3 regions of the Nocardia rhizosphaerae genome follow, and region 1 is predicted to be linked to each of the others. Evidence: riboswitches for the same ligand, from Rfam matches in the RefSeq annotation. Region 1 holds a riboswitch; each other region holds the start of a gene.
What was found. Region 1 has a riboswitch for cobalamin ahead of ACFOW8_RS20415 (methylenetetrahydrofolate reductase). Riboswitches for the same ligand answer to the same signal wherever they lie in the genome.
Positions count from the first base shown of each region.

Region 1 (10,496 bases):
GGATTGAACGCACCGGGGAACCGCTGGATCGAGCCCGAGGTGAGTCCGGCCTTGAAGGCGGCGCGCTTGTCTGCCGCGGAGGTGGCGGCAGCGAGCAATCCGGTCATCAGAACAGGCCCTCCGGGGACTTGGGCGCGCGGGCGAGCACCTCCGCCGAGACGGTGAAACCGAGCTCCGACAGCTCGGCGGCGGAGAGCTCGCCCGCGCGCTGGACCACCTCGAGGAAGCGGTCCTGCTCAGCGGGTTCGACGACACCCTCGGCGAGGGTGCGGAACTTCGCGATGTACTGCTCGCGGGTGAACGGGCGCGCCCCGAGCGGGTGCGCGTCGGCGACGGCGAGCTCGTCGACGATGACCTCACCGCTGCGCAGCGTCACCTCGGCGCGGGCGCCGAACGCCTTCTCGTTCGGGTCGGTCGAGTGGTAGCGGCGGGTCCACTCCGGGTCCTCGGCGGTGGTGATCTTGTTCCACAGCTCGATCGTGTCGCGACGCTGGGCCCGCTCCGGCGCGTAGGAGCGCTCGTGATGCCAGGTGCCGTCCTGCAGCGCCACCGCGAAGATGTACATGATCGAGTGGTCCAGGGTTTCCCTGGACGCCTTGGGGTCGAACTTCTGCGGATCGTTCGATCCGGTGCCGATGACATAGTGGGTGTGGTGGCTGGTGCGCAGCACGACGGTGGCGATCTGGTCGAGGTCCCCGATCCGCTCACGCAGCCGGAACGCCAGGTCGATCGGGGCCTGGCTCTGGTACTCGGCCGAATGTTGCTTGGTGTAGGTGTCGAGGATGCCGCGCTTGGGCTCGCCAGGACCGGGCAGCGGCACCGAGTACTCGGCGTTCGGGCCGCCGAGCAGCCAGGCGATGACACCGTCCTCGCCCTCCCAGATCGGCGCGGGGGCGCCCTCGCCGCGCATCGCCCGATCGACCGCCTCGACCGCCATCTTCCCCGCGAAGGCGGGCGCGTAGGCCTTCCAGCTGGAGATCTCGCCCTTGCGCGACTGCCGGGTGCCGGTGGTGGTGTGCAGCGCCTGCCCGACCGCCTGGTAGATCGTCTCGGTGTCGAGGCCGAGCAGGGTGCCGATACCGGCCGCGGCCGACGGGCCGAGGTGGGCGACGTGATCGATCTTGTGCTCGTGCAGGCAGATCGCCCTGACCAGGTCGACCTGGATCTCGTACCCGGTGGCCAGCCCGCGGATCAGCTCGGCGCCGGTGCGGCCGGTGTGCTGGGCCACGGCCAGGATCGACGGGATGTTGTCACCGGGATGCGAGTACTCGGCGGCGAGGAAGGTGTCGTGGAAGTCGAGCTCGCGCACGGCGACCCCGTTGGCCCACGCGGCCCATTCCGGGGAGAATCGGCCGGGCACACCGAACACCGTGGCGCCGGGACCGTACGGGTGGGCCAGCGCCTGCGCGCGGGCGTTGGCGACCGGGCGGCGGGTGATCGAGGCCGCGGCGACGGCGGCGTTGTCGATGATCCGGTTGACGATCATCTCCTCGGTGTCGGCCTGCACCGCCACCGGGTCGGCGGCTACCTCGGCGATCCGCCAGGCCAGGTGCTCCTCGCGGGGGAAGTCCTCAGCGGAACGGTAGGTGCGGACGAGATGATGCTGCACAGCGCTGGCCTCCAGAACGTCGAAATATTCACCGGACATTTCGCACGTTACACACGCGACTACTCAGGCAGAACGCCTCGCAAATGCCTAATTTTGTGGAAGCCACCCGGCGAAATTGTGGAAGTTGCGAAAATCCGGGATGCTAGATTCGGCGCATGCAGAAGATGTTCGCGGGCGCCCGGTTGCGCACCCTGCGCGAGCAACGTGGACTGTCCCAGACCGCCATGGCGAAACTGCTCGAGCTATCGGTGAGTTATGTCAATCAGCTGGAGAACGACCAGCGCCCACTGACCGTGCCGGTGCTGCTCAAACTCAACGCCACCTTCGACCTGGAGATGGGCTTCTTCGCCGCCGACACCGACGCCAGGCTCCTCGCCGATCTGCACGACATCTTCGCCGAGGACCCCGACGCCGCCGCGATCACCAATGCCGAACTCGACGACCTCACCGCCCGGGTGCCCGCCGCGGCGCGCCTGCTGGTGAGCCTGCACCGTCGCCTGCGCAGCAGCACCCAGCAGATCGAGCAGTTCTCCGCGGGGATCGAGACGCCGGCGGGCGGCGCGCTCACCCCGTACGAGGACGTCCGGGACTTCTTCTACGACCGGCGCAACCACATCCCCGAACTCGATACCGCGGCCGAGGCCATGTTCACCGAGAACCGGCTCGGAATCGGCGGGCTCGACCTGCAGTTGTCGCGGCTGCTGCGGGAGCGCTACGGCATCAGCGTCACGATTCACTCGGACGATCCGGCCGATCCCGGACCCAAACGGGTGTACAACGCCGAAACCCGGCATCTGGTGCTGGCGCGCAGGCTCTCCGCCGGGCAGCGCGCATTTCAGCTCGCCACCCAACTGGCGTTCCTCGCGCAGCACCGCGCGATCGACACCATCAGCGCGGCGGCCGACCTGCCCGCCGAATCACGCGACCTGCTGCGGATCGGCTTGGCGAACTACTTCGCCGGCGCGCTGATCCTGCCGTACGGGCGGTTCCTGGATGCCGCGGAACGGTTCCGTTACGACATCGAACTGCTGTCCTCCACGTTCGAGGTGGGGTTCGAAACCGTCTGTCACCGGTTGTCGACGCTGCAGCGTCCGGGGCGGCGCGGGGTGCCGTTCTTCTTCGTCCGCACCGACCGCGCGGGCAACATCTCGAAGCGGCAGTCCGCCACGGCTTTCCACTTCTCCCGGGTGGGTGGCAGTTGCCCACTGTGGGTGGTACACGACGCGTTCGCCACACCGGGCCGGATCAGGACCCAGATCGCGGCGATGCCCGACGGCCGCAAGTACTTGTGGCTGGCGCGGACCACCGACGAGAGCACGCCCGGATTCCTCTCGCCCACCCGCGATTTCGCGATCGGGCTCGGCTGCGACATCGCGCACGCCGAACGGTTGGTGTATTCGACCGGGCTGCCCTTGCACGACGCGTCGGCCGCGGTGCCGATCGGGTCGGGGTGCAAGGTGTGTGAGCGGCCCCAGTGCGCCCAACGCGCGTTCCCGCAGTTGGGCCGTGGCATCCGCGTCGACGACAATCGCTCGGCCACCACTCCCTACGCCCACGACGACTACCTGCCACGCGAACGCTGACCCGCTGTGGTTCGCCGGCACGGCGACTCCTGTTGTCCCCGTGCCGGATCCACGCGGTAGCGTTTCAACGTGTCCGCTCCGAGCTGCGGCTATGCGCTGAGTGGTGCGGCGGTCACCCCGTAACCGAGGTTGGTCAACACCTCACTGGTCGCCTTCGCGAAATTCAGCGTGATGAAATGCAGACACGGCGCACCCTCATCGATCAACCGCTGCGCCATCTCGGTCGCGATCTGAATACCCTCGGCACGCACCGCCGCCTTGTCCTCCACCGGGCCACTGCCCGCCGCACGCCGCAACCGTTCCAGCACCACCGGCGACAACGGCCGACCACACAACTCCTCGGCCCGCTCCACCGTCCGCAACGACGTGATCGGCATCAACTCCGGAATGATCGGCTTGGCACCCTCCACCGGATCCAACGCCACCACCCGATCCCGCAACCGCAGATAATGCTCCACGTCGAAGAACATCTGCGTAATCGAATACTCCGCGCCCGCACGCAACTTCGCCGCCAGGAACCGGGTATCGTGATCCAGATCCGGCGAACGATGATGACCCTGCGGGAACGACGCCACCCCCACATGGAAATCACCCAGATCACGCACGATCCGCACCAGTTCCTCGGCGAACTCCACACCCTCGGGATGCCTGGTCCACTCCCCCAGCGGATCACCCGGTGGATCACCACGCAACACGAGAAGGTTCCGGATGCCCGCGTCGGCGTAGGAACCGACGAGCGCGCGCAACTCGTCGATACTGTGGCCGACGGCAGTGAGGTGGGCGACCGGCAGCAGCGTGGTCTCGGTGGCCAGCTCACCGGTGATCCGCACGGTGCGGTCCTTGGTGGAACCACCGGCACCGTATGTCATCGACACGAACGCCGGATGCATCCGCTCGAACTCGCGCACCGCACGCCACAGCCTGGCCTCACCCGCCCCGTCACGCGGCGGATTGAACTCCACCGAGAACGGGACGCGACCGCTCGCGGCCGCATGGATGGGCAGGCTCCGCGCCACCGAATGCCCGGTGCCGCGGGCGGTTTCACCGCAGTACTGCCGTCCCGAACCGATCTTCGTCATAGCTGTTCTCCTAGCCCCGTGCCCGGCACAGCGGCAGGTCTTCGGACTCGCGGGCACCGACCCCGCGGGTCGACCTACCGGCCGTCGCTTCCCGGACACAGTCCGGTGCTCGAATGACGGCTTTCGTTCCTGCTCACCGCTGCGGGACAGTCCCGGATTCCCACCGGGTTCCCTCTTCACCCCGAAACGCCACATGGGAGGCGCGGGATGTCGACACCGGGCCGAGCGGGGACTCCCGACATCCAGGCCACCGGCGAACCAGCTGCCCCGACAGCATACGACACGTTCACCACGGCGCACCGGCGCCATTCAGACGGCGGCCATCCCCGCGCGGGACTCTCGGCGTTCGGAAAGGGGTTATACGGGTATGGATCGCCGGGTCGACGGGGTCAGTCGGCGCACCGTGTTGTTCGCCGCGGGTGCGGCCGTCGCCGCGGCCGGGCTGGCGCAACCCATGCCCGCCGGGCCGATCACGCGGGTCACGGCGGCGGGACCGTCGGGGAGTGCCGAGCGGGCGGAACTGGCGGAGCGGGCCATTGTGGCGCGGCATGTGCGCACACTGTGGGGGCATTCGGGGTGGCGGCTCGGGCTGCTCGTCTGGCCCGCGACACCGGCCGACCAGTCGTTCCTGCGGTGGTGCTACTGGTGGCAGGCCCACCTGCTCGACTGCGCGATCGACGCCGCGCACCGCCACAGCACCCCCGAACGGGTGGCCAGGGTGGCCGCGCTGGCCTATGGCATCAGGACCCGCAACGTCACCGGCTGGGCGAACCGCTACTACGACGACATGGCCTGGCTGGTGCTGGCGCTGGACCGGGCCGACCGGCTGCTCGGCGTCCGGTTCGACGGTGCCGTCGACGAACTGCTGACCGCGCTGGACGACGGCTGGAACCCGGAGGTCGGCGCGGTGCCGTGGCGGCGCGGTGACCGCTACTACAACACCCCCGCGGTCGGCCCGACCGGGATCGCGATGGCCCGGCTCGGCAGAGTGCCGCGCGCCGCGCAGCTGGCCGAGTTCCTCTACACGCGGCTGCACGACACCGGCACCGGGCTGATCCTCGACGGTGTGCACGAACCGGACGGGCGGGTACAGCGCGACATCCACACCTACTGCCAGGGCGTGGCGATCGGGCTGAACACCGAATTGGCCGTACGCACCGGTGATCCGGTGCACCATCGGCGCGCGAGCGCCCTGATCGAGGCGGTGGCGCAGCGGCTCACCACCGACGGGGTGATCGCCGCCGCCGACACGAACGACTCCGGGCTGTTCATGGGAATTCTCGCCCGCTATCTCGCCGAAGCCGCACTGGTGCTCGGTAACAGGACCGCCGCCACGATCGTCCACACCTCCGCCGAAGCGGCGTGGCGCAACCGCGCCGAGGTCGACGGCCTCCCCCTGTTCGGCACCGACTGGGCACGTCCCGTCACCGCCCCGAACCAGCCGGGTACCTTCCTCCAACTCACCTCCTCGGCCACCGCGGGCTCGGCCAACCTCAGCCGCGACCTCTCGGTCCAGCTCAGCAGCTGGATCCTCCTCGAAGCCGACCACCAGCTCACCGCCGCGGACCGCTGAACCGCGAAACGGCCCGTGCCGGTTGCCAAGTGGGTGGCGTTTACGGCATCTTTACGTGGATGACCGGCTTACCGTTCCAGCCCCGTCCACTCGCCCACGTCACGATGGGGCTCGGGTGGGATCCGGCCGATCGCGGCGGGTTCTTCCGGCGGGGGAACTCCGACATCGATCTCAATGCCGCCGCGTTGCTGTTCGCCGGAACGGATTTCGTCGATGTGGCCTACCACGAACAGCTGACCTCACGGGACGGTTCGACCAGGCATCTCGGCGACAGTGTCACCGGAGACGGGGACGGCGACAACGAGATGATCGTGGTCGATCTGACCAAGGTCGACCCGGTGGTCACGGCAGTGGTCTTCCTGGTCAGCTGCTATACCGGCCATCGGTTCGGGCAGATCGAGAACGGGTTCTGCCGGGTCGTGGACAATGTGACCGGGGTGGAGCTGGTGCGCTTCGATCTCGCCGACGCCGCCGAGCACACCGGCCTGGTCATCGGCATGCTGCACCGCCCGCGCGGCAGCTGGGAGTACACCGCGATCGTCGAGCCGATCCAGGTCGAGCACATCGCCGACGCGGTCCCGCTCATCGCGCGGCAACTCGGCCGTTGACGACACCGCGCGGCAGGCGAACTCTTTGACCACACCGAAAGAGTGAGTGTACAGTCACTCACGTGAGCAAGAGCGGAGTCACTCTCTCCCGATCGGACCTGCGGCGCGACGCCGTCGTCGACGCCGCGATCGTCGAGTTCGCCAGGACCGGCTACCACGGCACGCCGATCGCCACCGTGGCGGCGACCGCGCAGATCTCTCCCGCGTACGTGTTCAAGCTCTTCCCCGGCAAGGTCGCCCTGTTCGTCGCGGCGCTGGAGCGCTGCTTCGACCAGATCACCGCCGCCATGTCGGCCGGTGCGGCAAGGGCCGCCGCCGAGGCTACCCCCGAGCAGCTCCTCTACGACATGGGCGGGGCCTACGCGGAGCTGATCAGCGACAAGAACTTGCTCATGCTGCAGGTCCACGCCCAGTCCGTGGCCGATGTCCCCGAAATCGGCCAGGCGCTGCGCGAAGGCCTGGCCAGGGTGACCGAACTCGCCAAACAGCGTTCCGGCGCGGAGGACGCGCTGGTCCAGCGGTTCATCGCGTTCGGGCAGCTGTGCCACCTGATCACCACCCTCGGACTCGACGGCGATACCAGCCCCTGGGCGCAGATCGTCTCAGCCGGCATCCGCCATCCGAAACTTCGCTGACCACGCGTGCCCCCTCGGGGGCGTTTTTTCGACCAATAAAGTGATTGACCAGTCACACACTAGGAGAGATCATGTCCACCACCGCCACCGAAATCGTCCTGCCCGGCCGGGTGGAACCCGACGGCCTGCTCGTCACCCACCGCGAACTGCCCGCTCCCGGCGCCGGGCAGGCGCTCGTCGAGGTCGAGGCCAGCGGCGTCTCGTTCGCCGAGCAGCAGATGCGCCGCGGCAAGTACTACGACCAGCCCGCCTTCCCCTTCGTGCCCGGCTACGACCTGGTCGGCACCGTCTCGGCCGTGGGCACCGGGGTCGATCCGGCGCTGATCGGCACCAGGGTCGCCGCGCTGACCAAGATCGGCGGCTGGGCCAGTCACGCGGTCCTCGACGCGGCCGATCTGGTCCCGGTGCCCGCCGAACTCGATGCCGCGGCGGCCGAGACGTTCGTGGTCAACGGGATCACGGCCTGGCAGATGCTCTTCCGCACCGCCGGGGTGCGGCCAGGGCAGACCGTGCTGGTGCACGGCGCCAATGGTGGTGTCGGCTCCACCCTGGTGCAGTTGGCGCGCGCCAAGGGAATTCAGGTCATCGGGACGGCGTCGGCACGCCATGCCGACGCGGTACGCGCGCTCGGTGCCACCTGGGTCGACTACCGCGACGACGTGCCGGAGCGGGTGCGCGCGCTGGCGCCCGACGGCGTCGACGCGGTCTTCGACCACATCGGCGGACCAGGCATCGCCGACTCCTTCGCGCTGCTCGCTCCACACGGCACCCTGGTCTCCTACGGCACCGCCGCGACCAAGAACAACACGGGCAATTCCCGGCTGCCGGTACTGAGGCTGCTGGCCCGGCTGCTGTGGTGGAACGCCATGCCGAACTCGCGCAGTGCGCATTTCTTCAATCTGTGGGCGGGCAAGCGCGACCGCACCCACTTCCGCGCGCGCATCGCCGCCGACCTCGGCGAAGTCTTCGCACTCGCCGCGCGTGGCGAGCTGCGCGCCCAGGTCGCCGCCCGCATCCCGCTGACCGACGCCGCGCACGCGATGGCCCTCGCCGAGTCGGGCACCGTTCTCGGCAAAGTCGTCCTCGTCGCCTGAGTCAAGGAGATCCGTGACCTCGCCGCCGCGCCTAGGTACCAGTCCCGCACGTGACGAATCGCCTGCCGACCTCGGCCCCTGCCGCGCCGCGAGCACGGGAGGGGCCGATCCGGTCAGGCGTCGATCCTGCGATCCTTGGTCTCCACGATCAGCCGGGTGCACACCACGCTGATCACGGACAGCCCCGCGAGCAGCGCACCCACCCAGAACGAGCCGGGACCGGCCAGCAGCTTGGTGGCGATCAGCGGCGGCAGCGCGCCACCGAGAATGCCTGCCAGGTTGTAGCCCATGCCGGCACCGGTGTAGCGGTACCTGGCTTGGAACATCTCCGGTAGCAGCGCACCCGCCGGACCGTAGGCGATGCCGAAGATCGCGAGGGTACCGAACAGCCCGACGGCGAAGGCGAGCGCGCCGCCGATGTCGAGAATCGGGAACAGGACCAGGCTCCACGGCACCGCGGCCGCGCAGGAGACCATGATGACCCGGCGGCGGCCGACCCGATCCGACCACAGCGCCGAGGCTGCGGTGGCGAGACCGAAGACGACGGCGGCCACCATGCCCATGCCGAGGATGTAGTCACGGGACAGTTTCAGGGTGCCGACACCGTAGCTGGTGAGGAAGGCCGTCCCCGTGTAGAAGAGCGAGAACAGACTGGTCAGCGCGCCCGCCGCGATCAGGATCTCCCTCGGCTGGGCGCGCACCGCGTCCAGGAAGGGCAGCGCGCGGGTGGCGGGCACGGCACTCTCGCGCACCCGATCACGGAACACCGGCGTTTCGGCGACCGCCAACCGCACCCACAGCCCCACCCCGACCAGCACGCACGACAGCAGGAACGGAATCCGCCAGCCGTAGTCGAGAAAGGCGTCGCTCGCGGTGCCGAGCGTACGGCTCGCGATCAGGAAGGTGGCGCTGGACAGGAAAAAGGCGAAGGCGGGACCGAGCTGGGGGAACATGGCGTACAGCCCGCGCTTGCCCGCCGGCGCGTACTCCGCGGTGAGCAGCGTCGCCCCGGCCCATTCGCCGCCGACCGCGAATCCCTGCAGGAAGCGCATGGCGACCAGGAGCACGGGCGCCCAGATGCCGATACCGCCGGGCATGATGCCGAACACGCCGGTGCTGTACCCGGGCAGCAGCCCGATGGCCACGGTGGCGAAGCCCATGATGAGCAGTGTCCACACCAGCGTCCGCTTGCGTCCGATCCGATCACCGAAGTGCCCGAACAGGATCGCACCGACCGGCCGGGCGAAGAAGGCGACCGCGAAGGTCGCGAACGAGGCAAGGGTGGCCGTCGCCGGGTCGGCGGCGGGGAAGAACACCTTCGGGAACACCAGCGCGGCGGCCGTGCCGTAGATGAAGAAGTCGTAGAACTCGATGGTCGTTCCGATGGAGCTGGCGGCCGCCACCCGCCGCAGTACGGCGGGGGAAACGTCGGGGACGGCGGGGGGCTCCGGCGGTGGCGTGGTGTCTTTCAGGGTCGTCACCGTGTTCTCACTCTCTCGCAAGGCCCGGCGCCTCAGCGCGCCGGATGCGAACACGGTAGTAATCCACGTCACATTCCCTGCACCCCCGAATAGGGGGTACGTGGGAGGCCGCTACGGGGTGCCGGGTGAGCCGGAGCCGGTGGCCGCGCGGAACGCCTCGACCGCGGTCGGCAGGGTCGGGAAGAGGTGATCGGCGCCGATGCGTTCGGTCATGCCGAACGCGTCCAGATCGTCGCGCAGATCGTGTTTGACCCGCGCCATCGCGAAGACCACACCGCGCGAGGCCAATTCGGCCCGCACCTGTTCGACGGCGTCGAGCGCGGTGAGGTCGACCTCCACATTGGCCTCGACATTGAGCACGAACCAGCGCACCGGCGACCCGCTGCGCTCGGCCGACCAGTCCACCGCGGCGAGCGCGCGCTTGCGGAAGTCCTCGGCATTGGCGAAGAACAGCGGTGCGTCGTAGCGGTAGACCACAAGTCCGGGAAGGGGTTTCGCCTCTGGGTAGTCGTCCACATCGTGCATGCCCGCGACATCGGGGACGAACCCGAGGATGGCGTCGTGGCCGCGCGCGATCCGGCGCAGCAGATCGAACACCGAGAGGGCCACGGCGACCAGCACGCCGTAGAGCACGCCGAAGATCAGCACCGCCCCCGCGGTCACCAGGGCGAGAAGCAGTTCGCTGCGCCGGAACCGGGCGATCCGCCGCAACTCACGCACATCGATCAGCCGCAACGCGGCGTACACGACCAGCGCGCCGAGGGCGGCGGCGGGGAACTGGGCGAGCACACCGGTCGCGCCGAACAGCACGATCAGCACCGAGACCAGGGCGAC
Region 1 is NZ_JBHSBA010000014.1:43,757-54,252, reverse strand. Features, by position in the region: gene prpB (methylisocitrate lyase) at 1-107, opposite strand, end outside; gene prpD (2-methylcitrate dehydratase PrpD) at 107-1,609, opposite strand; gene ACFOW8_RS20420 (short-chain fatty acyl-CoA regulator family protein) at 1,765-3,192, shown strand; gene ACFOW8_RS20415 (methylenetetrahydrofolate reductase) at 3,282-4,271, opposite strand; cobalamin riboswitch at 4,305-4,473, opposite strand; gene ACFOW8_RS20410 (glycoside hydrolase family 76 protein) at 4,639-5,844, shown strand; gene ACFOW8_RS20405 (TerD family protein) at 5,904-6,452, shown strand; gene ACFOW8_RS20400 (TetR/AcrR family transcriptional regulator) at 6,515-7,087, shown strand; gene ACFOW8_RS20395 (medium chain dehydrogenase/reductase family protein) at 7,159-8,181, shown strand; gene ACFOW8_RS20390 (MFS transporter) at 8,295-9,662, opposite strand; gene ACFOW8_RS20385 (SulP family inorganic anion transporter) at 9,774-10,496, opposite strand, start outside.

Region 2 (10,496 bases), on a different contig from region 1:
CCTTCTGCTCGGCTTCCTTCTTGGAACGGCCGACACCCTCCCCGTACGGCCGACCGGCGATCACCGTGGTCGCGGTGAACTCCTTGTTGTGGTCCGGGCCGGTGGAAGTGATCTCATAGCTGGGCACGCCGAGCCCGCGCTCGGCGGTGAGCTCCTGCAGACTGGTCTTCCAGTCGAGGCCAGCACCCATCCTCGGGCCGCGCTCGAGCAGTTCGGCGAACAGGCGGAGCACGACGCCACGCGCGACCTCGATGCCGTGCTCGAGGTGCACGGCACCGAGCAACGACTCCATACCGTCGGCGAGGATGCTCGGCTTGTCCCGGCCACCGGTGAGCTCTTCGCCCTTGCCGAGCAGCAGATGCTTGCCGAGTCCGCCGTCGCCGAGACCACGCGCCACCTCGGCGAGCGCGTGCATGTTCACCACACTGGCGCGCAGCTTCGCGAGCTCACCCTCGGACTTCTCCGGGTGCTCGGTGTACAGGCGCTCGGTGATGCTGAGGCCGAGGACCGAGTCGCCGAGAAACTCCAAGCGCTCGTTGGTCGGTAAGCCGCCGTTCTCGTACGCGTACGACCGGTGCGTCAGCGCCAGGCGCAGCAGCTCCGGTCGTACGTCGACACCGAGGGCGGTGAGCAGGTCGGCGTGATCGGCCGCACCTGCGGTTTCCTTGCTGGCTGTCACGAATCAGACAGCAGCGGTGACCTGGCGGCCCTTGTAGGTGCCGCAGGACGGGCACGCGATGTGCGGGAGGGTCTTCTCACCGCAGGCACGGTTCGGGCAGGTGACCAGGGTCGGCGCGGCGGCCTTCCACTGGCTGCGCCGCGACCGGGTGTTGGAACGGGACATCCGGCGCTTGGGAACAGCCACGGCTACTTCTCCTCTGTGTTTTCGCTATCCACGCGGGCATCGGCTGCCGCGGGAGCGGATCGGTCTGGGGTGGTGGAACCCTCGGCGGGGTCGCCGGTGCCGGGCGCCTCGGCGGCGAAATCCGCCAACTTGGCCCAGCGAGGATCCAGTATCTCATGCCCATGATCAGGACCCGCAATCGCCATCCGCACACCGCACTCGGGGCACAGGCCCGCACAGTCCGGGGTGCACAGTGGCTGCAGCGGGAGCTCCAGCCCGATGACGTCGAGAACCACCGGCTCGAGGTCGATGAGGTCGTCCGCCATGCGGTAGACCTCGTCGTCCTCGGTCGTCTGCTCGGTGGTGCTGTCCGGATACGCGAACAGCTCCGTGAGACGAATCTCCACCCGATCGTCGAACGGTTCGAGGCAGCGCGAGCACTCCCCGGTCGTCGGCCCGGACACCGTGCCGGTGACCAGAACGCCCTCCGAGACCGCCTGCAGTTGCAGGTCGAGTTCCACCGCGGCGTCGGCCGGGATGGCGATCAGGTCGAGACCCAGCCGCTCGTGCTCGGTGACGGTGCGCCGCACTTCCCGCATGGTGCCCGGCCTGCGGCCGAGACTGCGGACGTCCAGCACGAAACCCGCGTCCGACACCGGGCCATTGGCCTTGTGCGAACGCGACGGCGAACCGGAAGCGGCGGACATCACTGACTCACTTACGTCTGAGGGGATTTTGGGCAACCACTCAACAGTACGGCAGGACCCCGCCGGATCCCAAAACGCGCCGACCGCTCAGCGCCGGTGCTCGGCGGCGTACTCGGGGTATTCCGGCGCCGGACCACCGCGCATCTGCTGCCTGCCGCGGGTGATGGTGCGCCGGGTGGTGTTGAGCGTCTCCTCGATCTCGGCCAGCCTGCCGCCGAAATCGGCCATCCGCTCGTCGACGTAGTCGTCGCATTCGGCACGGACCCGGTCGGCCTCGGCCTGGGCGGTGTCGATCAGGCGGGCCGACTCGGCGTGCGCGGCCCGCACGACCTCGGTCTGGGCGACCAGGCGGGCCTGCTCGGCCTTACCGTCGGCGACCGAGCGCTCGTAGGAGTCCTTACCTGCCTGGATGGCCCGGTCGGCGTCGATCTGGGCGCGACCGGTGAGTTCCTCGTATTCGGCGTTGCCGTCGGCGACGATCTGCTCGGCCTCGGTCTGCGCGGTCGAGACGAGGCGGTCGGCATGTGCGGTGGCCTCGGCGACCATGCGGTCGGCGTGCGCCTTGGCGTCGGCGAGGATGCGGTCGGCCTCGGCGCGGGCCTTCTCGACCGTGGTGCGTGCCTGTTCGTCGGCCGCGGTGACGGTGGCCTCGGCGCCGGTGCGGGCGTCACCGACGATCTTGTCGCGATGATCGAGGACGTCCTGGGCGTCGTCGAGCTCGCCGGGCAGGGCGTCGCGGACGTCGTCGAGCAATTCCAGGACGTCGCCGCGCGGCACGATACAGCTGCGGGTCGGCGGGATGCCGCGTGCCTCTTCGACGATGGCGACCAGTTCGTCGAGTGCTTCGAATACGCGATACATGCTCACTACCCTCCTGCTGAATCCCGGCGAGACCACTGCCGTCGTGGCCCAGTCTGCCCGCCGGTGGCGTGTGTTCCGAATGTCGGCGCGGTGTGTCGCGACAGTGTCCTAGATCGCATCGGTTTCAAGTGGAGTGCGACCCTCCACTTCCGTTACCATCGGGAGGCACGACAACGCCGTCCGCCGGGAAGCACTGCACGTTTTCTGCTGTTGTACTCCTCGACGCTCGTTCATTGCGATCGGAGTCGACCATGACCGTTCTGGAAACACCGAGAATGTCGGTGTCGCACCTTCCGGGCATGGTCACACCCTGGGTCGCTCCGTTCCCCGTTCGCACCGCGCGCAAACGCCGCTTCGACCGGACCCTGCGTTTCCTGCGCGGCGATCGCGCACTCCCGCAGCTGATCCGATTCGCGCTGGTCGGCGGCTTCAGCAACCTCGCCTATGTGCTGCTGTTCTTCGCCATGTACGGCGTCGGTCCGCTGGTCGCGAATGTCGCCGGGTCGGCGGTGAGCACGGTGATCGCCAACGAGCTCCACCGCCAGCTCACCTTCCAGGCCGCGGACCGGGTCGGCTGGTTCACCGCGCAGTGGGAGGGCGGCGGGCTGGCGCTACTCGGCCTCGGCATCACCACCGCGGGCCTGGCCGCCCTCGGAGTGTGGGCGCCAGGACTCGGTGACACCGTGCAGGCGCTGGCCGTGCTTGCCATCACCGCCGCCGTCGGCGGCATGCGCTTCCTGGCCTTGCGCGGCTGGGTTTTCTAGGCGCGGTTTTCTAGGCGCGCCGTTCGGCCAGGCGGGCCAGCAGGCGCTTGTGCACGGCAGGCGGGAGCATGTCGCTGACGTCGCCGCCGTAGGCCGCGACTTCTTTCACCAGGGAGCTGGACAGGAAGCTCAGGGACGGGTTGGTGGCGATGAAGAAGGTGTCGACGCCGGCCAGTTTGTGGTTCATCTGGGCCATCTGCAGTTCGTAGCCGAAGTCACCAGCGTCACGCAGACCCTTGACGATGGCGCCGACGCCCTCCTGCTTGGCGAAGTCGACCAGCAGGCCCTGCCAGGACGCGACCCGCACATTGGGCAGGTGGGTGACCGATTCGCGCAGTAATTCCATCCGCTCGTCGACGGTGAACATGCCTTGCTTCTTGGGGTTGACCATGACGGTGATGATCACCTCGTCGAATTGCGCGGCCGCGCGGGTGAACACGTCGAGGTGACCGTTGGTGACCGGGTCGAAGGAGCCGGGGCACAGTGCTGCAGCCATGCTCAGACGCTAGCACCGTATTCGGCGAGCTCGATTCTGGTCTCCCCGTACTTGCGCGGTTTCAGCGGCGCATAGCCTGCGGGCCAGATGATTTCGGGTGAGCGGATGGAGCGTTCCACGATCACCAGCGCGTCGGGGGCCAGCCAGCCGTTGGCCGCCAGTGCCGTGAGATCGGCGACCACGTCGTCGGTGCTCACGTCGTAGGGCGGGTCCGACAGGACCAGGTCGTAGGCCGCGGGGGCGGGCTGCGCGAGCACCGCGGCGACGCTGCCGAGGCGTAGATCGGCACCCGGCAGTCCGAGTTCGGCGATGTTGGCGCGCACGACCGCGGCGGCCGTGCGGTCGGACTCGATCAGCAGCGCGTGCGCGGCACCGCGCGACAGTGCCTCCAGCCCGAGCGCGCCTGAACCGGCGTACAGATCGGCGACGCGGGCGCCGTCGAGGTCGAGGCGGGCGTCGATGGCGCTGAAAAGGGCCTCGCGGACCCGGTCCGAGGTGGGCCGGGTCCCGGCGGGCGGCACCTTCAGCCGCCGCCCGCCCGCGGTGCCCGCGACGATGCGGGTCATTCCGACTCGCGCGCAGCCAGTTCCACCAGCAGATCGCCGCCTTCGACCTGCTGCACCTTGGCGGTCGCGATCCGGCCGACGATCCCGCCGCGCGGTGCGGTGATGGCGGCTTCCATCTTCATGGCTTCGATGGTGCCGATGGTGTCGCCCGCGTGGATCTCGTCGCCCTCGGACACCGCCAGGGTGACGACGCCGGCGAACGGTGCCGCGATGTGGCCGGGGTTGTTCTTGTCGGCCTTCTCCGCGGCGGGGACCTCGGAGGCGATGGAGCGGTCACGCACCGCGACCGGGCGCAGTTGCCCGTTCATGATGCACATGACCGTGCGCATCCCCTTCTCGTCGGGTTCGGAGATCGCTTCCAAACCGATGAGCAGGGTGACGCCCTTCTCCAGCTGCACCCGATGTTCCTCACCACGACGCAGGCCGTAGAAGAACTGGTTCTCCGACAACCCGGTCGTGTCACCGTACTTCTCGCGGTGCGCGGCGAACTCCGCGGTCGGGCCGGGGAACAACAGTCGGTTCAACGTGTCCCGACGCTCCAGGGAAGTGCCGTCGAGCCCGGCCTGATCCGCCGCCGTGAGCGGGGTCTCCGGCTTCGGCTCGCTCCGGCCGGCCAACGCCTTGCTGCGGAACGGTTCGGGCCAACCACCCGCCGGGGTGCCGAGCTCACCGCGCAGGAACCCGATCACCGAATCCGGGATGTCATATCGCCCCGGATCAGTAGCGAACGCCTCGATATCGACCCCGCTACCCACCAGCGCCAAAGCCAGGTCACCGACCACCTTCGACGACGGAGTCACCTTGACCAGACGACCGAGCAGCCGGTCGGCGGCCGCATACTTGGCCTCGACCTCCTCGAACCGGTCACCCAGCCCGAGCGCGATGGCCTGCTGACGCAGGTTCGACAGCTGGCCACCCGGAATCTCGTGGGTGTAGACCCGTCCGGTCGGGGCAGGCAACCCGGACTCGAACGGCGCATACACCTTTCGCAGGGCTTCCCAGTACGGCTCGAGGTCGCATACGTTCTGCAGGTTCAGGCCGGTGTCGTGTTCGGTGTGCGCGGCCGCGGCCACGATCGCCGACAACGCCGGCTGCGACGTCGTACCCGCCATCGCCGCCGACGCACCATCGACAGCATCGGCACCGGCCTGCCAGGCGGCGAGGTAGGTGGCGAGCTGACCGCCGGGGGTGTCGTGAGTGTGCACGTGCACCGGCAGGTCGAAGTTCGACCGCAACGCGGTCACCAGCTTCACCGCCGCGGGAGCGCGCAACAGCCCGGCCATGTCCTTGATCGCCAGCACATGCGCGCCGGCGTCGACGATCTGCTCGGCCAGCTTCAGGTAGTAGTCCAGGGTGTAGAGCTGCTCGTCCGGATTACACAAGTCACCGGTGTAGGACAGCGCGACCTCGGCGACCGCGGTCCCGGTCTCACGCACTGCGGCGATCGCCGGGCGCATCTGGTCGACGTTGTTGAGCGCGTCGAAGATCCGGAAAATGTCGATCCCGGTATCGGTGGCCTCCTGCACGAACGCCCGCGTGACCTGCTCCGGATACGGGGTGTAGCCGACGGTGTTGCGGCCACGCAACAACATCTGCAGACAAATGTTCGGCACCGCCTCGCGCAGCGCTGCCAGCCGTTCCCACGGGTCCTCGTGCAGGAACCGCAGCGCCACGTCATAGGTCGCCCCGCCCCAGGCCTCGATCGACAACAGCTCCGGGGTCAACCGGGCCACATGCCCGGCCACACCCAGCAAACCATTCGTCCGCACCCGCGTCGCCAGCAACGACTGGTGCGCATCGCGGAAGGTCGTATCGGTGACACCCAGCGCCTTCTGCTCACGCAAGGCACGCGCGAAACCCTCGGGCCCCAACGCCAGCAACCGCTGCCGCGACCCCGCCGGCGGCGGCACCGACAGATCGATCGCGGGCAGCTTGTCGTAGGGGTAGACGGTGGTCGGGCGGTCACCATGCGGCTTGTTCACCGTCACATCGGCCAGATAGCTCAGGATCTTGGTGCCGCGGTCGGCCGATCCGCGCGAGGTGAGCAGTTCGGGGCGCTCGTCGATGAACGAAGTGGTGACCCGGCCCGCCTGGAAGTCGGGGTCGTCGAGCACCGCGAGCAGGAACGGGATATTGGTCGTCACGCCACGGATGCGGAACTCGGCCAGCGCACGCCGGGCGCGCGCCGCCGCGGCGGGCAGGTCCCGCCCCCGGCAGGTGAGCTTGACCAGCATCGAGTCGAAGTAAGCGCCGATCTCCGCGCCCAGGTTGGCGCCGCCGTCGAGTCGGATACCGGCACCACCCGGCGTGCGATACGCCGTGATCCGGCCGGTATCGGGCCGGAAGCCGTTGGCCGGATCCTCGGTCGTGATCCGGCACTGCAGTGCCGCACCACGAATCGCCACCGTGTCCTGGCTCAGCCCGAGTTCGGCCAGGGTCTCGCCCGCCGCGATCCGCAACTGCGACTGCACCAGATCCACATCGGTGATCTCCTCGGTCACCGTATGTTCCACCTGGATACGTGGGTTCATCTCGATGAACACGTGATTGCCGCGCTCATCCAGCAAGAACTCCACCGTGCCCGCGTTGATGTACCCGATCTGCCGAGCGAAAGCCACCGCGTCCGCACAAATCCGTTCCCGCAGTGCGGGATCCAGATTCGGGGCGGGCGCCAGCTCGATCACCTTCTGATGCCGCCGCTGCAACGAACAATCCCGCTCGAACAGGTGCATCACGTTGCCGTGCTGATCAGCCAGGATCTGCACCTCGATATGCCGCGGATTCACCACCGCCTGCTCGAGGAACACCGTCGGATCACCGAACGCCGACTCCGCCTCCCGCGACGCCGCCTCGATCGACTCACGAAGCTGCTCGGGCGCGGCCACCCGCCGCATCCCACGGCCACCGCCACCGGCCACCGCCTTGACGAAGATCGGGTACTCGAACTCCCGCGACGCGGCCAGCAACGCATCGATATCGGCACTCGGTTCACTCGACCTCAGCACCGGCAGCCCGGCTGCCTTGGCAGCAGCGATCGCCGTGGCCTTGTTACCCGCCATCTCCAACACCGAGGCCGACGGACCGATGAAGGTGATGCCCTCCCGCTCACACGCGGCAGCCAGATCGGGATTCTCCGACAGGAACCCGTAACCGGGGTAGATGGCGTCGGCACCAGCACTCTTGGCGGCCTCGACTATGGCCTCGATCGACAGGTACGCCCGGACCGGGTGCCCCTCCTCGCCGATCTGATAGGACTCGGCCGCCTTCAACCGGTGCACGGAGTTGCGGTCCTCGTGCGGAAACACCGCGACCGTTCCGATGCCTAGCTCGTATGCCGCGCGGAAAGCGCGAATGGCGATCTCACCACGATTGGCGACCAAGACTTTCGAGAACATTGGAACACGGTACCCGGCGTTAGATCGGGCGGTGAACACGCAGGTCGCTTCGCCACAATCTTCACCTCGGACGCCGCGGACCTGCGATGTCGTGTTCATCGAACCGTCACATCAGGCCACCGTCCGCGCAGGTCGCGGCCGTGGGCCGAGCAGGAGTGTGGCGACGGTCGCACGGGAGGCCGTATGCTGGACGGCGCAGCTGGTTCGCCTGCGCGGTGGAAGAGTCGGAGCCCCGACCTCCCGCGCCGGCGTCGAAACCCGAGCGTGGAGGCCTCCGCGCCGGGTGAAGAGGGAACCCGGTGGGAATCCGGGACTGTCCCGCAGCGGTATGCAGGAACGACCGCCGTCATCAGCACTGGGCCCGATGCCCGGGAAGCGACGGCCAGTAGGTCGGTCGATCACGACCGGTGCCCGCGAGTCCGAAGACCTGCCGACTGTGCCGGATACGCCGTATCCGGCGGCCACCGCCTCGTGGATCGGGCGCGCGACCACCCAGTGCGACCTGTCGTGTCCCGACAGGTCTACCGAGTGTCGCCCGCGTCCGGAAAAGGGTGAGGGTCTCCCCGCACGACACTGGAGAATCTCCGTGACTGTTTCGCACTCCCCGTTCACCGCAACGGTCCTCGGTCTACCCCGGATCGGCCCGAACCGGGAACTCAAGCGCGCTACCGAGTCCTACTGGGCGGGCCGGGTCGACGCCGCGCAGCTGCACCACGTCGCCCGCGACCTGCGCCTCGCCCAGCTCGCCGACCTGCGCGACGCCGGACTCGACTCGGTTCCCGTCGGCACGTTCTCCTACTACGACCAGATGCTCGACACGGCGGTGCTGTTCGGCGCGCTGCCGCCGCGGGTCGCCGGGATCGCCGACCCGCTGGACCGCTACTTCGCGGCCGCGCGCGGCACCGACACCGTCGCCCCGCTCGAGATGACGAAGTGGTTCGACACCAACTACCACTACCTGGTCCCCGAGCTCGACGCGGCCACCGAGTTCGGCCTGCACCCCGAGAAGCTGCTGGCGGAGCTGGCCGAGGCGATCGAACTGGGCGTGCCTGCCCGTCCGGTCGTGATCGGTCCGCTCACTTTCCTGAAGCTGGCCAAGTCCGCGGGCGGCGCGGCGCTGCACCGGCTGCCCGAACTGCTCCCGCTGTACCTGGACCTGCTGGCCCAGCTGGCGAACGCCGGTGCGCAGTGGGTGCAGATCGATGAGCCGGTGCTGGTCACCGACCTCACCGAAGCAGAGATCGACCGGGTCCGCGACACCTACACGGCCCTGTCGGCCGCACAGGACCGGCCCGCGATCCTGGTCGCCTCCTACTTCGGGCACACCGATGCCGCGCTGGCGGCGCTGGCCGACACCGCGATCGAGGGTGTGGCCCTCGACTTCACCGCGGGCACCGACGTCGCGGCGGTGGCCGCCGTGCCCGCGCTGTCGCGCAAGCTGCTGGTCGCCGGTGTGGTCGACGGCCGCAATATCTGGCGCACCGATCTCGACACCGCGCTCGGCACCCTCGGCAGCTTGCTCGGCAGCGCGGGCTCGGTGGCGGTGAGCAGCTCGTGCTCGCTGCTGCACGTGCCCTACTCGCTGACCCCGGAGACCGGGCTGGACGAGCGGCTGCGCTCCTGGCTGGCCTTCGGCGCCGAGAAGGTCGCCGAGATCCGGGTACTCGCGACCGCGCTCACCGACGGCACCGACGCCGCCGCCGCCGAACTGACCGCGGCCCGCGCCGCGGCCGAATCCCGCCGCGACGATCCGCGGCTGCACAACCCGCGGGTCCGCGCCCGCCTCGCCGAGCTGGACGACACGTCGCTGACCCGCCTACCCGCCGACCAACGACGCGCTATGCAGCGCGAACACCTCGACCTGCCGGTGCTGCCGACCACCACCATCGGCTCCTACCCGCAGACCTCGGCCATCCGGCTGGCCCGCGCCGCACTGCGCAAGGGCGAGATCGACGAGGCCGAGTACGTGCGCCGGATGCGCGCCGAGATCGCCGACGTGATCGCGCTGCAGGAGAAGCTCGGCCTGGATGTGCTGGTGCACGGCGAGCCCGAACGCAACGACATGGTGCAGTACTTCGCCGAACTCCTCGACGGTTTCGCCGCCACCGAGAACGGCTGGGTGCAGTCCTACGGCACCCGTTGCGTGCGCCCACCGATCCTGTTCGGTGACGTCTCCCGCCCCGAACCGATGACGCTGTCGTGGATCGGCTACGCCCAGTCGCTGACCACCAAGCCGGTCAAGGGCATGCTCACCGGACCGGTCACCATCCTGGCCTGGTCGTTCGTGCGCGACGATCAGCCGCTCGGCGACTCGGCCCGCCAGGTCGCCCTCGCCATCAGGGACGAGACGGTCGACCTGGAGGCCCAGGGCACCAGGGTGATCCAGGTCGACGAGCCTGCGCTGCGCGAGCTGCTGCCGCTGCGCGCCGCCGAGCAGCCCGCCTACCTGCGGTGGTCGGTCGATTCGTTCCGCCTCGCCACCGCGGGGGTCGCCGACACCACCCAGGTGCACACCCATCTGTGCTACTCGGAATTCGGCGAGGTGATCTCCGCGATCGCCGGGCTGGACGCCGATGTCACCTCGATCGAGGCGGCCCGCTCGCACATGGAGGTGCTCGACGACCTGAACGCGGCCGGTTTCGCACTCGGCGTCGGCCCTGGCGTGTACGACATCCACTCCCCGCGTGTCCCGTCGGTGGCGGAGATCACCACCGCACTGTCGGCGGCGCTGAAGGCGGTTCCGGCCGAACGGCTCTGGGTGAACCCCGACTGCGGCCTCAAGACCCGCGGACCGGTGGAGGTCGAGGCCTCGCTGCGCAATCTGGTCACCGCGGCCGCCGCGCTGCGATGAGCTGAACCCCGG
Region 2 is NZ_JBHSBA010000007.1:336,571-347,066, reverse strand. Features, by position in the region: gene rnc (ribonuclease III) at 1-679, opposite strand, end outside; gene rpmF (50S ribosomal protein L32) at 683-865, opposite strand; gene ACFOW8_RS16375 (YceD family protein) at 868-1,551, opposite strand; gene ACFOW8_RS16370 (DivIVA domain-containing protein) at 1,639-2,412, opposite strand; gene ACFOW8_RS16365 (GtrA family protein) at 2,712-3,176, shown strand; gene coaD (pantetheine-phosphate adenylyltransferase) at 3,187-3,672, opposite strand; gene rsmD (16S rRNA (guanine(966)-N(2))-methyltransferase RsmD) at 3,675-4,238, opposite strand; gene ACFOW8_RS16350 (pyruvate carboxylase) at 4,235-7,633, opposite strand; cobalamin riboswitch at 7,885-8,082, shown strand; gene metE (5-methyltetrahydropteroyltriglutamate--homocysteine S-methyltransferase) at 8,214-10,484, shown strand.
Region 2: linked by a shared signal. The riboswitch ahead of metE (5-methyltetrahydropteroyltriglutamate--homocysteine S-methyltransferase) and the one ahead of ACFOW8_RS20415 (methylenetetrahydrofolate reductase) in region 1 are both predicted to bind cobalamin.

Region 3 (10,496 bases), on a different contig from region 1:
ACCTACCCCGCGGGTTGAGACCCCCGGGCTCGGCCCCGCCCTCGGACTCCCACCGCTGCTCGGCGGACTCGCCGTCGAGGTCGGCCGGGACGACCCGCAGGCGGAGCCGGTAGCCGTCGACGCCGAGTACATCGACGGTGTGCGGGCGCATGTAGTGGTAGCCGTCCAAGCGCACCCGATGACCTCGGTTGTCGAAAGTACGGGCGGTGGCCGACCATTCGCCGATGTTGTAGCTCAGCCGATGAATCGGCCCGCGCCGGGGCTCGAGCCGCGCCAGCAGGCCGGGCAGCTCGGCGACCAGGTCGGCGCCGTGCGGCCACCAGATCAACGAGGCGTCCGCATGCGGTCCGGGTACCTGCCCGGACGGTTTCTGCGTCATGATCCGGCGCTCCTGTCCCGGCTCGCGCCGACTCCGTCACACGGCGGTCACCGTGGATGTCTATACCGTTAGTCTACGCTGTAGACGTCAGCTGTAGAGGGACGTAGAATCAGTACTACGACCAGGCGAGGACCCCCATGGCCATTACCGAAGTCGCGGTTTACGCGCACCTGAGCAAAGCCGACATCGAGGCGCTCGGCGAAGAACTCGACGCCATCCGTCGCGATATCGAGGATCGGCGCGGCACCCATGACGCCGACTACATCCGGCGCACGATCGCCTTCCAACGCATCCTCGACGCGGGTGCGCGACTGCTTCTGGCGAGCAGCGGTTCACGACTGGGCTGGCTCGTCGGCACCTCGGCGCTGGCCACGGCCAAGAGTATCGAGAACATGGAGATCGGCCACAATGTGTCACACGGCCAATGGGATTGGATGAACGACCCCGAGATCCATTCCCGAACCTGGGAGTGGGACATGGCCGGAGTGTCGTCGCAGTGGCGCTACTCGCACAACTACCGCCATCACATGTTCACCAACGTGGTCGGCATGGATGACGACGTCGGCTTCGGCGTCATCCGGGTGACCAGGGACCAGCAGTGGCGCCCACGCTTGTTGCTCCAACCGCTGCAGAACCTGCTCCTGGCAGCCACTTTCGAGTGGGGCATCGCCCTGCACGGCCTGTACTCCGAACGCGACCGCGCCGCGACCGAGGCCGAGAAGGCCGCGCACACCACAGCACTGATCCGCAAGATCGGCAGGCAGACGGCCAAGGACTACCTGTTCTTCCCGCTCCTGAGCAGACGGCGCTGGCGCCGCACCCTGACCGCCGACATCGCCGCCAACGCACTGCGCAACATGTGGGCCTACGTCGTGATCTTCTGCGGCCACTTCCCCGACGGCGCCCAGAAATTCACGCCGGAAGCGATCGAGCACGAGACCCACGGCGAGTGGTATCTGCGCCAGATGCTCGGCACCGCCAACTTCGAGGCGGGACCGCTCCTGGCGTTCCTCAGCGGACACCTGTCACATCAGATCGAGCACCACCTCTTCCCCGACCTGCCCAGCAACCGCTACGCCGAGATCGCGGTCCGGGTGCGCGCGCTCTGCGACAAGTACGACCTGCCCTACACGACGGGGCCCCTGCCCAAGCAGTACCTGCTCACCCTGCGCACGATCAACAAGCTCGCCCTCCCCGACTCGTTCCTGCTGGCGACCAGCGACGACGCCCCCGAAACCGCGTCCGAGCGCAAGTTCCCCACCGTGACGCTCACCGAACCCGGCGCGATCCGGCGCGGCCTGCGCACCGCCTTGCGCTCGCGCTGACGCGATAGGTGCAGTGCCAGTCCTGCGTCATGGCGTCCTGGCGGGGATCGGCGATCTCCACACCGAACTCACGCTCGCCGTAGGCAAGAACAGGGAAACGCGATTGGGAGACATGACCTAGTGTGTGCTGATCGTCCGATGGTTCGCGGTCGCGTTCGGATGGGTCGTTCGGTTCGTGTATGCGGCCAGCGCCGCGCCGGCTCGCTGTCGGATTTCGGCGAGCAGGTCGTCGGGGGCCTCCACCACCACGTCTGGTGCCCACCAGATAGCCAGTCCCACCGCGGTGCGGCGGCAGCGCAGGCGTATCCGCCAGCGGTGCCGTCCATCGCGGTCGGGCAGCCGGACGGCGGCGTCGGCGGAGCTGTCCAGGCCGCCGATCGCGCCGAGAAACTCCTTCTCTACTTGGGGAGCGAGGACGACATCGATGGCCACCGGCTCCGGGGCGGAGGCCTCGAAGGCTTGGCGCAGCCGCTGCCATACCTGGTCGACCGGTTCGGTGCGTGGCGTCTCGAGTGGACTGTCGAGAACCTCGAGTTCGGCGATGCGATCCACCCGGTAGGTGCGGGGGCGGGTGTCGTGGGCGGCGACGAGATACCAGCGGCCGGACTGGTCGACGAGACCCCACGGGTCGACGGTGCGCCAAAGTGGCTCCGCGGCACCACGACTGGAGTAGTGGATCCGCACCCGCCTGCCGTGGACCGCCGCCTCGCGCAGCAGCGGGAGGGCGATGGTCGAGGTGTCCTCGGCGAACCAGCGACGGCGGTCGGTGGTCAACACCTGGCGCAGTCGGTCGGCGCCGGAGAGGGCGGCGGTGCCTGCGGATGCGGCGATCTTCGCCAGCGCGCCGGTGAGATCGGCGCCGAGGCCGAGTTCACCCGCGCTGTGCTGCCCGGCCCACGCGAACAGCGCCTGTGCCTCGCCTGCGGTGAGCCCGGTCGCGTCGGTCTTGAATCCGTCGAGCAGGAAGCAGCCGCCGTTGCGGCCGCGTTCGGTGTACACGGGAACCCCGGCCGCGGACAGCGCTTCCATATCGCGCAGCACCGTCCGTTCGCTGACCTCCAGGAGTTCGGACAGCCGTGGCGCGGACAGACGTCCGTGCCGCTGCAGCAACACGATCAGACGAAGGAGACGGTCGGCGCGCATGCCGTCGATGATTTCACGAATACCTGACAGAAGATGTCCGGATTCGGGCGGTGTACTCATGCCATGACAACCGAAACGACCGCTGCCACCCTCCCCGACCTGCGCCCCGCCCTCGCCCGCGCCCTCGACCAGATCGGCACCCTCATCGCCGGCACCGACCCCGCCGCCGCCGGGAACCCGACCCCGTGCAGCGAGTTCGACGTGGCCACCCTTATCGGCCATCTCCAGGCCGTGGTGCGCCGGATCGGAGTGGTCGTCGCAGGCGAGCCCTTCGACAGCGTGCCGTCCATGCGCACCTCCACCGACTGGGTCACCGAGTGGGCCGATGGCCGCACCGCCACCGACGCTGTCCTCGCCGTCGACGCCAACCTGGATCGTGTCGTGCGGGTTCCGTGGGGCGAGGTCCCCGCACGCGCCGCGGTCGGCGCCTACATCGGCGAACTCACCACCCATGCCTGGGACCTCGCCATGGCCACCGGCCGCCGCGACCAGCTCGACGACTCGCTCGCCGAACTCGTCCTCCCGGCGACGCTGTCCACCATCCCCGAACAGCGTGGTGAAGGCATCCCCTTCGCGCCGATCGTGCCCGTTCCGGAGGATGCCCCGGCCTACGACCGCGTGGTGGCATGGTCGGGCCGAAATCCCGCCTGGCAGCCTTGAACCCCTGTGGTGCGGCCAGTCGACACCTGCGGCCAGCACGGGCACGACAGCCCATCGTCTGCCGGTCGGCGTGATCGTGTTTCTCACGGCCGCAACGGACTCGGGCTCGCGGCCGCGGCTGCTCCGGCTCCGTGACGATCGCCGAGAAGTTCGGCACCTCGTTCGGCGACGGTCGCGCGCAATTCGTCGACGACGGCGGCGACCTCGGGGCGGCGGAGGGTTTCGGGGCGGGAGACGAGCCAGTAGGTGAGCTGGACGCGGACCTGGTCGGCGAGGACGCGGACCAGGTCGGGGTGGCGGTCGGCCATGAAGCAGGGGAGCAGGCCGATCCCGGCGGCGGCGCGGGTGGCTTCGACGTGGACGAAGACGTTGGTGGAGGAGACGGATTGGCGCATGGCGGGGGCGAAGCTGGTGGCCAGGTCGAGATCGTCGACTTGCAGGATCGACTCGATGAAGTAGACCAGCGGATGGTCGCGCAGGCCCGCGACGTCCGGCGGGGTGCCGTGCTCGGCGAGGTAGTCGCGGGCGGCGTAGAGCCCGAGGCGATAGTCGCCGAGCCGGATCGCCTCCGCGCGGTGCACCTGTGGTCGGCCGACCACGATCTCGAGGTCGAGCCCGCTGCGCTGAGTGGACGCGCGGCGGGTCGTCGCGATGATCTCGACGGACACGCCTGGATGCCTGCGCCGCACCCGGGCGGCGGCGGGCGCGGCGAGATAGGCGCTGAACCCGTCGGTGGCCGAAAGGCGCACCACCCCTTCGAGTTTCCGTTCACCGCCCGCGGCGCCGAGTGAGCGCACCGCGGCCTCGATGGTTTCCGCGGCGGCCAGCGCCGAACGGCCGAGGTCGGTCAGTTCCCAGCCGCCGGTGCCCTTGGTGAGTACCCTGCCGCCGACCGCGCGTTCCAGCGCCGCGATTCGCCGGGAGATGGTGGTGTGGTTGATGCCCAGTTCCTCGGCGGCGGTGATGTAGCGCCCCGATCGGCCGACGGCGAGCAGAACCAGCAGGTCATCGGCGCTGGGACGCCGTCCGGGATCGGGCGAGGTCGCGCTCATTTCTGCATCTTTGCAGATAGGTGGTGCGAACTTGGCCATTGCGACCGAATTCGATCTGCACGAATACTCTCCCCATTGCACGTGGGCCACATCACACCCGAGTCGAGATGTGGCACCGATCACCGAGGAGCCTGCGATGAGTGTCCGCACCGCGACCCAGCGACCCGACGACGATCCGGGGGGAGCACCGAGTGGCCTGCGCCGCGTGGTCGCCGCCTCGATGGCGGGCACCGTCGTCGAATGGTACGAGTTCTTCCTCTACGGCACCGCCGCCACCCTGGTGTTCAGCAAGGTGTTCTTCGCCGAGGGCACCAGCGATCTGGATGCCATCCTGGCCGCGTTCGTCACCTATGCGGTCGGCTTCTTCGCCCGCCCGCTCGGCGGCATCGTGTTCGGCTACTTCGGGGACCGGTACGGCCGCAAGCAACTACTGCAGGTGAGTCTGGTGCTGGTCGGCGGCGCGACCTTCCTGATGGGCTGTCTGCCGACCTTCGCCCAGATCGGCTACTGGGCCCCGGCGCTGCTGGTGACCTTGCGTTTCATCCAGGGTTTCGCGGTCGGCGGGGAATGGGGCGGCGCGGTCCTGCTGGTCGCCGAGCACAGCCCCAGCCGCAGTCGCGCGTTCTGGGCCAGCTGGCCGCAAGCCGGCGTGCCCGCGGGCAACCTGCTCGCCACCGTGGTCCTGATCGTGCTCACCTCGACCCTGTCGGACGCGGCATTCCTCAGCTGGGGCTGGCGGGTCGCGTTCTGGCTGTCGGCGGTGGTGGTGCTGGTGGGCTACTACGTGCGCACCAAGGTCACCGACGCGCCGATCTTCGTCGCCGCGCAGCAGGAGATGGAGCAGACCAAGGCCGCCTCGTTCGGTGTGTTCGAGGTGCTGCGTCGCTACCCGCGCGGGGTCTTCACCGCGATGGGGCTGCGGTTCGGCGAGAACATCATGTACTACCTGGTCGTCACGTTCTCGATCACCTATCTGAAGGTGCACGTGGAGGCCGAGACCACCACCATTCTGTGGTGGCTGCTCGCCGCGCACGCGGTGCACATGCTGGTCATCCCGGTGGCGGGGTGGCTCGGTGACCGGTTCGGTCGCCGCCCGGTGTATCTGGCCGGGGCGCTGGCGGCGGCGAGCTGGGGCTTCTTCGCCTTCCCGCTGATGGACACCGCCAACAGCGTGCTGATCATGGCGGCCATCATCGTCGGCCTGGTGTTCCACGGCCTGATGTATGCCGGGCAGCCCGCGATCATGGCGGAGATGTTCCCGACCAGGATGCGCTATTCCGGGGTGTCGCTCGGGTACCAGGTCACCTCGATCGTGGCGGGGTCGCTGGCGCCGATCATCGCGGTCAAGCTGCTCGACACCTACGGGTCCTCGGTCCCGATCGCGGGATACCTGGCGGCCGCGGCCGCGGTCACCGTGGTGGCGGTGCTGTGCACCAGGGAAACCAAGGGCATCGACCTGGAATCGGTCGACGCCGCCGATGCCGCGGGGCCCGCTGCCGAGGCGGTGCGCGCATGACGGACCTGACCGGACGCAGCGCGCTGGTCACCGGCGCGGCGGGTGGCATCGGCGCGGCCTGCGCGCGCGAACTGGCCGCGCGCGGGGCACAGGTGATCGTCGCCGATATCGACGAGATCGGCGCGAAGACCGTCGCCACCGAGATCGGCGGCACCGCATGGACGGTGGATCTGCTCGACGTGGACGCGCTCGCCGAGCTGACCCTGTCGGTGGACATCCTGGTGAACAACGCCGGGGTGCAGACGGTCAGCCCGATCCAGGAATTCGACCCGGAACAGTTCCGGCGCATGCAGACCCTCATGGTGGAGGCGCCGTTCCTGCTGATCAGGGCCGCCCTGCCGCACATGTACGCGGAGGGATTCGGGCGCATCGTGAATATCTCCTCGGTGCACGGGCTGCGCGCCTCCCCGTACAAGGTGGCCTATGTGACCGCCAAGCACGCCATGGAGGGGCTGTCGAAGGTGACCGCGCTCGAGGGCGGACCGCACGGCGTCACCAGCAACTGCGTCAATCCCGGCTATGTGCGCACCCCGCTCGTCGACCGCCAGATCGCCGATCAGGCCGCCGCGCACGGCATTCCGGAACAGGAAGTGCTCGAGCGAGTGCTGCTCACCGACAGCGTGATCAAACGGCTCATCGAGCCGTCGGAGGTGGCCGCGCTGGTCGGCTGGCTGGTCGCCGACCAGGCGAGCATGGTCACCGGCACCTCGTATGTGATGGACGGAGGGTGGAGCGCCCGATGACCGGGACGACCACGGCACCGCAGTGGGTGCCGACCGACGCCGATATCGCACGGGCGCGGATCACCGATTTCGCCCGGTTCGTCACCGCGCGGCACCACATCGCGCTGCCGGACTACCGCGCGCTGTGGGCTTGGTCGGTCGGCGACGTCGCCGCCTTCTGGACGGCGGTCTGGGACTACTTCGAGCTGGGGGAGCGGCCGCCGGTCGCGCTCGCCTCCGCGGAAATGCCAGGAGCGCAATGGTTCCCGGGGGCCCGGCTGAACTACGTGGACAGGGTGCTCGAGCAGGCGAGGACGGATCGGCCCGCGATCGTGTCGGTGGACGAGGGCGGCACCGTCACCGAGCTGTCCTGGGCCGAAATGCTGGGCCGGGCCGCCGGATTCGCGCACACCCTGCGTGAACTCGGGGTTCGGCCGGGTGATCGGGTGGTCGGCTACCTGCCGAACATCCCCGAGGCCGTGATCGCTTTCCTGGCGACCGCGAGCCTCGGGGCTGTCTGGAGCGCGTGCGGGCCGGACTACACCGCCGCGGCCGCGCTGGATCGGCTCGGTCAGCTCGACCCGGTCGTGCTGGTCGCCGCCGACGGCTACCGCTACGGCGGCAAGAACCATCACCGTGGCGCGGAGATCGCCGAGTTGCGCGCCGCGCTGCCGAGCCTGCGCGCCACGGTGCTGGTCTCGCGGCTCGACGACGACGTCGACGGCACGCTCGACTGGGCTGCCGCCAGCGCACCTGTCGACGCGCCCTTCGTCCCGGAGCAGGTCGCCTTCGACCACCCGCTCTGGGTGCTGTACTCCTCCGGCACCACCGGTCGTCCCAAGGGAATCGTGCACGGTCACGGCGGCGTCGTGCTCGAACACCTGAAAGCGCTTGCCCTGCAGTCCGATATCGGCGCCGACGACACGTTCTTCTGGTACACGAGCCCGAGCTGGATGATGTGGAACTTCCAGCTGGCCGGACTGCTGGTCGGCGCCACCATCGTCTGCTATCCGGGCAGCCCGTCCGCGCCTGCGCCGGACGCGCTGTGGGAGCTGGCGGCTCGCCTCGGCGTGACGGTCCTCGGCACCAGCCCCGGCTATGTTCAGGCCTGCGCGAAGGCCGGTCTCGTGCCCGCCCGCGATCACGACCTGTCCGCCCTGCGCCTGATCGGCGTCACCGGGTCGGCGTTCCCGGCGTCGTCGTCGCTGTGGTTGCGCGACCAGGTCGGCGCGCACATTCCGGTCGCCTCGATCAGCGGCGGCACCGATGTGGTGTCGGCTTTCGCCGGTGGCGCGCCCACCGTCGCGGTCCGGCCGGGCGAGCTGTCCGCACCGTATCTCGGGGTGGCGCTGGCGGCCTGGGACGAACACGGCACGACGGTGCACGGTGCGGTGGGCGAGCTGGTGGTCACCGCGCCGATGCCGTCGATGCCGGTCGGGTTCTGGGACGACCGGGACGGATCGCGGTACCGCGCGGCGTATTTCGCGGACTACCCCGGTGTCTGGCGGCACGGCGACTGGATCACCGTCACCGAGCACGGCGGCATCGTCGTGCACGGCCGCTCCGACTCCACCCTGAACCGGCACGGCATCCGGATGGGCAGCGCCGACATCTACCAGGCCGTCGACGACCTCCCCGAGCTGGCGGACACCCTGGTGATCGGCGCCGAACAACCCGACGGCGGCTATTGGATGCCATTGTTCGTCGTCCTCGCGCCCGACACCGTTCTCACCGACGAGCTACGCGCGCGCATCGGCACCGTGATCCGCACCCGCACCTCCCCGCGGCACGTGCCGGACGAGATCATCGCGGCACCGGGTGTCCCGCGCACCCGCACCGGCAAGAAGCTCGAGGTCCCGGTCAAGAAGGTGCTCCAGGGTGCCGACCCAGAGGACGTCGTTGATCCCGGTGCCGTCGACGATCCGGCCCTGCTGCAGTGGTATGCCCGCTTCGCCCGGAAAGCGAGGGTGGGGGAGACCGACCGACCGGGATGGTGAGCTTGGTACAGTCCCCGAGCCGTGGTGTTCGGGAAACCGGTGGAAAACCGGTGCGGCCCTCGCCACTGTGATCGGGAGCGGCGGATCGATCCGGTCGACGACTGTCGACCGGAGCCACTGGGGCAACCAGCCCTGGGAAGGTGGATCCGCCGCGCACACTCCCGTCAGCCAGGAGACCGGCCACGGCCATGCAGTAACCGTTCCACGAGGACCTGGAAGGCCGATACCGTGACCCCGTCTGTTTTCGCGCGCCTACGTACCGGCGCGCTGATCGCCTGCGCGATCGTTGTCGCCGGTTGCGGTGTGCAACCCGGCCCCGAAGCGGGCGGCGCGAACGCCGTCTCCCGCGTGAACTGCGGGATCGACATCGCCGTTCCCGAACCGCCACAACGCATCTACGCCGCGTATCAACCCTCGATCGAGATCGCGCACGCTCTCGGCGTCAGTGGCCGGCTGGTCGGGACGGCCTTCCTCGACGCCGCCGTACTGCCCGAATACCAGGACGCGCAGGCGAAAGCGGACTACGTCGAGAAGCTGCCGAGCCGCGACGAACTGCTCGCCGCGAACCCGGACTTCGTGCTGTCTGGCTACAACGGGGTGTTCGCCGAGGCCGCGCAGCAGAGTGTCGGCACCCGCGCCGACCTGCACGACCTCGGCGTGCGGACCTGGATCCTGAGTCCGCTGTGCCCGAGCGCCGACGGCCTCGCCGACGAGGCCATCGACCCGAAGACCGTGCGATTCGAGAACGTCTACGCCGACCTGCGAGATCTCGGTGCGCTCTGGGGTGCCTCGGCACGGGCCGACGCGGTGATCGCCGAGCTGCGCTCGCGGATCGACGCGGTGCGGGCGAAGGTCGGCGACGCGCCGCGGCCCAGGGTGGCGGTCATCACCCCGAAGGACGACGGCACCTACACCGCGGCGGGCGGCATCGACTTCATCACCCAGATCATCGAGGCCGCCGGCGGAGAGAACGCTTTCGCCGATCTCACCGCGCGCCGCAATGTGCAGATCGGTGCCGAGGAGCTCATCGCTCGCGATCCCGACATCATCCTCACCAGCCAGTGCTGCAAGGCCACCTACACCAGGGCCGACGCACAACCGCAGGTCGACCGGATCGTCGGCAACCCGGCCTTCGCCGACCTGACCGCCGTCAAGGCGGGCGCGGTGCACCCGTACCTGTTCGCGGACCGCGCGGCGGGCGTGCGGATCGCGCACGCGACCGAACTGGTCGCCGAGCTGATCCACCCCGAGCTGTTCGGGCGGTGACCGGCGCCGTCCGCGGAACCGGTCTGCTCGTCGCCGGTGCCGCGCTGGCGCTGGCCTGCGCGGCCTCGATCCTGGTCGGCGCGCACGCCATGTCCGCCGACCAGGCGATCGCGGCGTTCACCGACTTCACCGGCTCCGACACCGACCGCATCGTGCGCTACATCCGGCTGCCGCGCACGGTCGCCGGTGTGCTCGCCGGCCTCGCTTTCGCGCTGGCCGGTGCGGTCATGCAGGGGCTCACCCGCAACCCGCTGGCCGGTCCCGGCCTGCTCGGGATCAACGCGGGCGCCTCGCTGGCCATCGTGCTCGCCATGGGCGGGCTGAGCGTGGCGACCCCGACCGGATACGTGTGGTTCGCCTTCCTCGGCGCCGCCGTGGCCGCGGTCTTCGTCTACACGCTCGGCTCGCTGGGGTTCGGTGGCGCGACACCGGTGAA
Region 3 is NZ_JBHSBA010000015.1:633,122-643,617, forward strand. Features, by position in the region: gene ACFOW8_RS25100 (TetR/AcrR family transcriptional regulator C-terminal domain-containing protein) at 1-18, shown strand, start outside; gene ACFOW8_RS25105 (DUF5994 family protein) at 1-379, opposite strand, end outside; gene ACFOW8_RS25110 (fatty acid desaturase family protein) at 517-1,704, shown strand; gene ACFOW8_RS25115 (helix-turn-helix transcriptional regulator) at 1,822-2,847, opposite strand; gene ACFOW8_RS25120 (TIGR03086 family metal-binding protein) at 2,911-3,507, shown strand; gene ACFOW8_RS25125 (LysR family transcriptional regulator) at 3,591-4,559, opposite strand; gene ACFOW8_RS25130 (MFS transporter) at 4,696-6,075, shown strand; gene ACFOW8_RS25135 (3-hydroxybutyrate dehydrogenase) at 6,072-6,818, shown strand; gene ACFOW8_RS25140 (acetoacetate--CoA ligase) at 6,815-8,794, shown strand; cobalamin riboswitch at 8,800-8,993, shown strand; gene ACFOW8_RS25145 (ABC transporter substrate-binding protein) at 9,023-10,060, shown strand; gene ACFOW8_RS25150 (FecCD family ABC transporter permease) at 10,057-10,496, shown strand, end outside.
Region 3: linked by a shared signal. The riboswitch ahead of ACFOW8_RS25145 (ABC transporter substrate-binding protein) and the one ahead of ACFOW8_RS20415 (methylenetetrahydrofolate reductase) in region 1 are both predicted to bind cobalamin.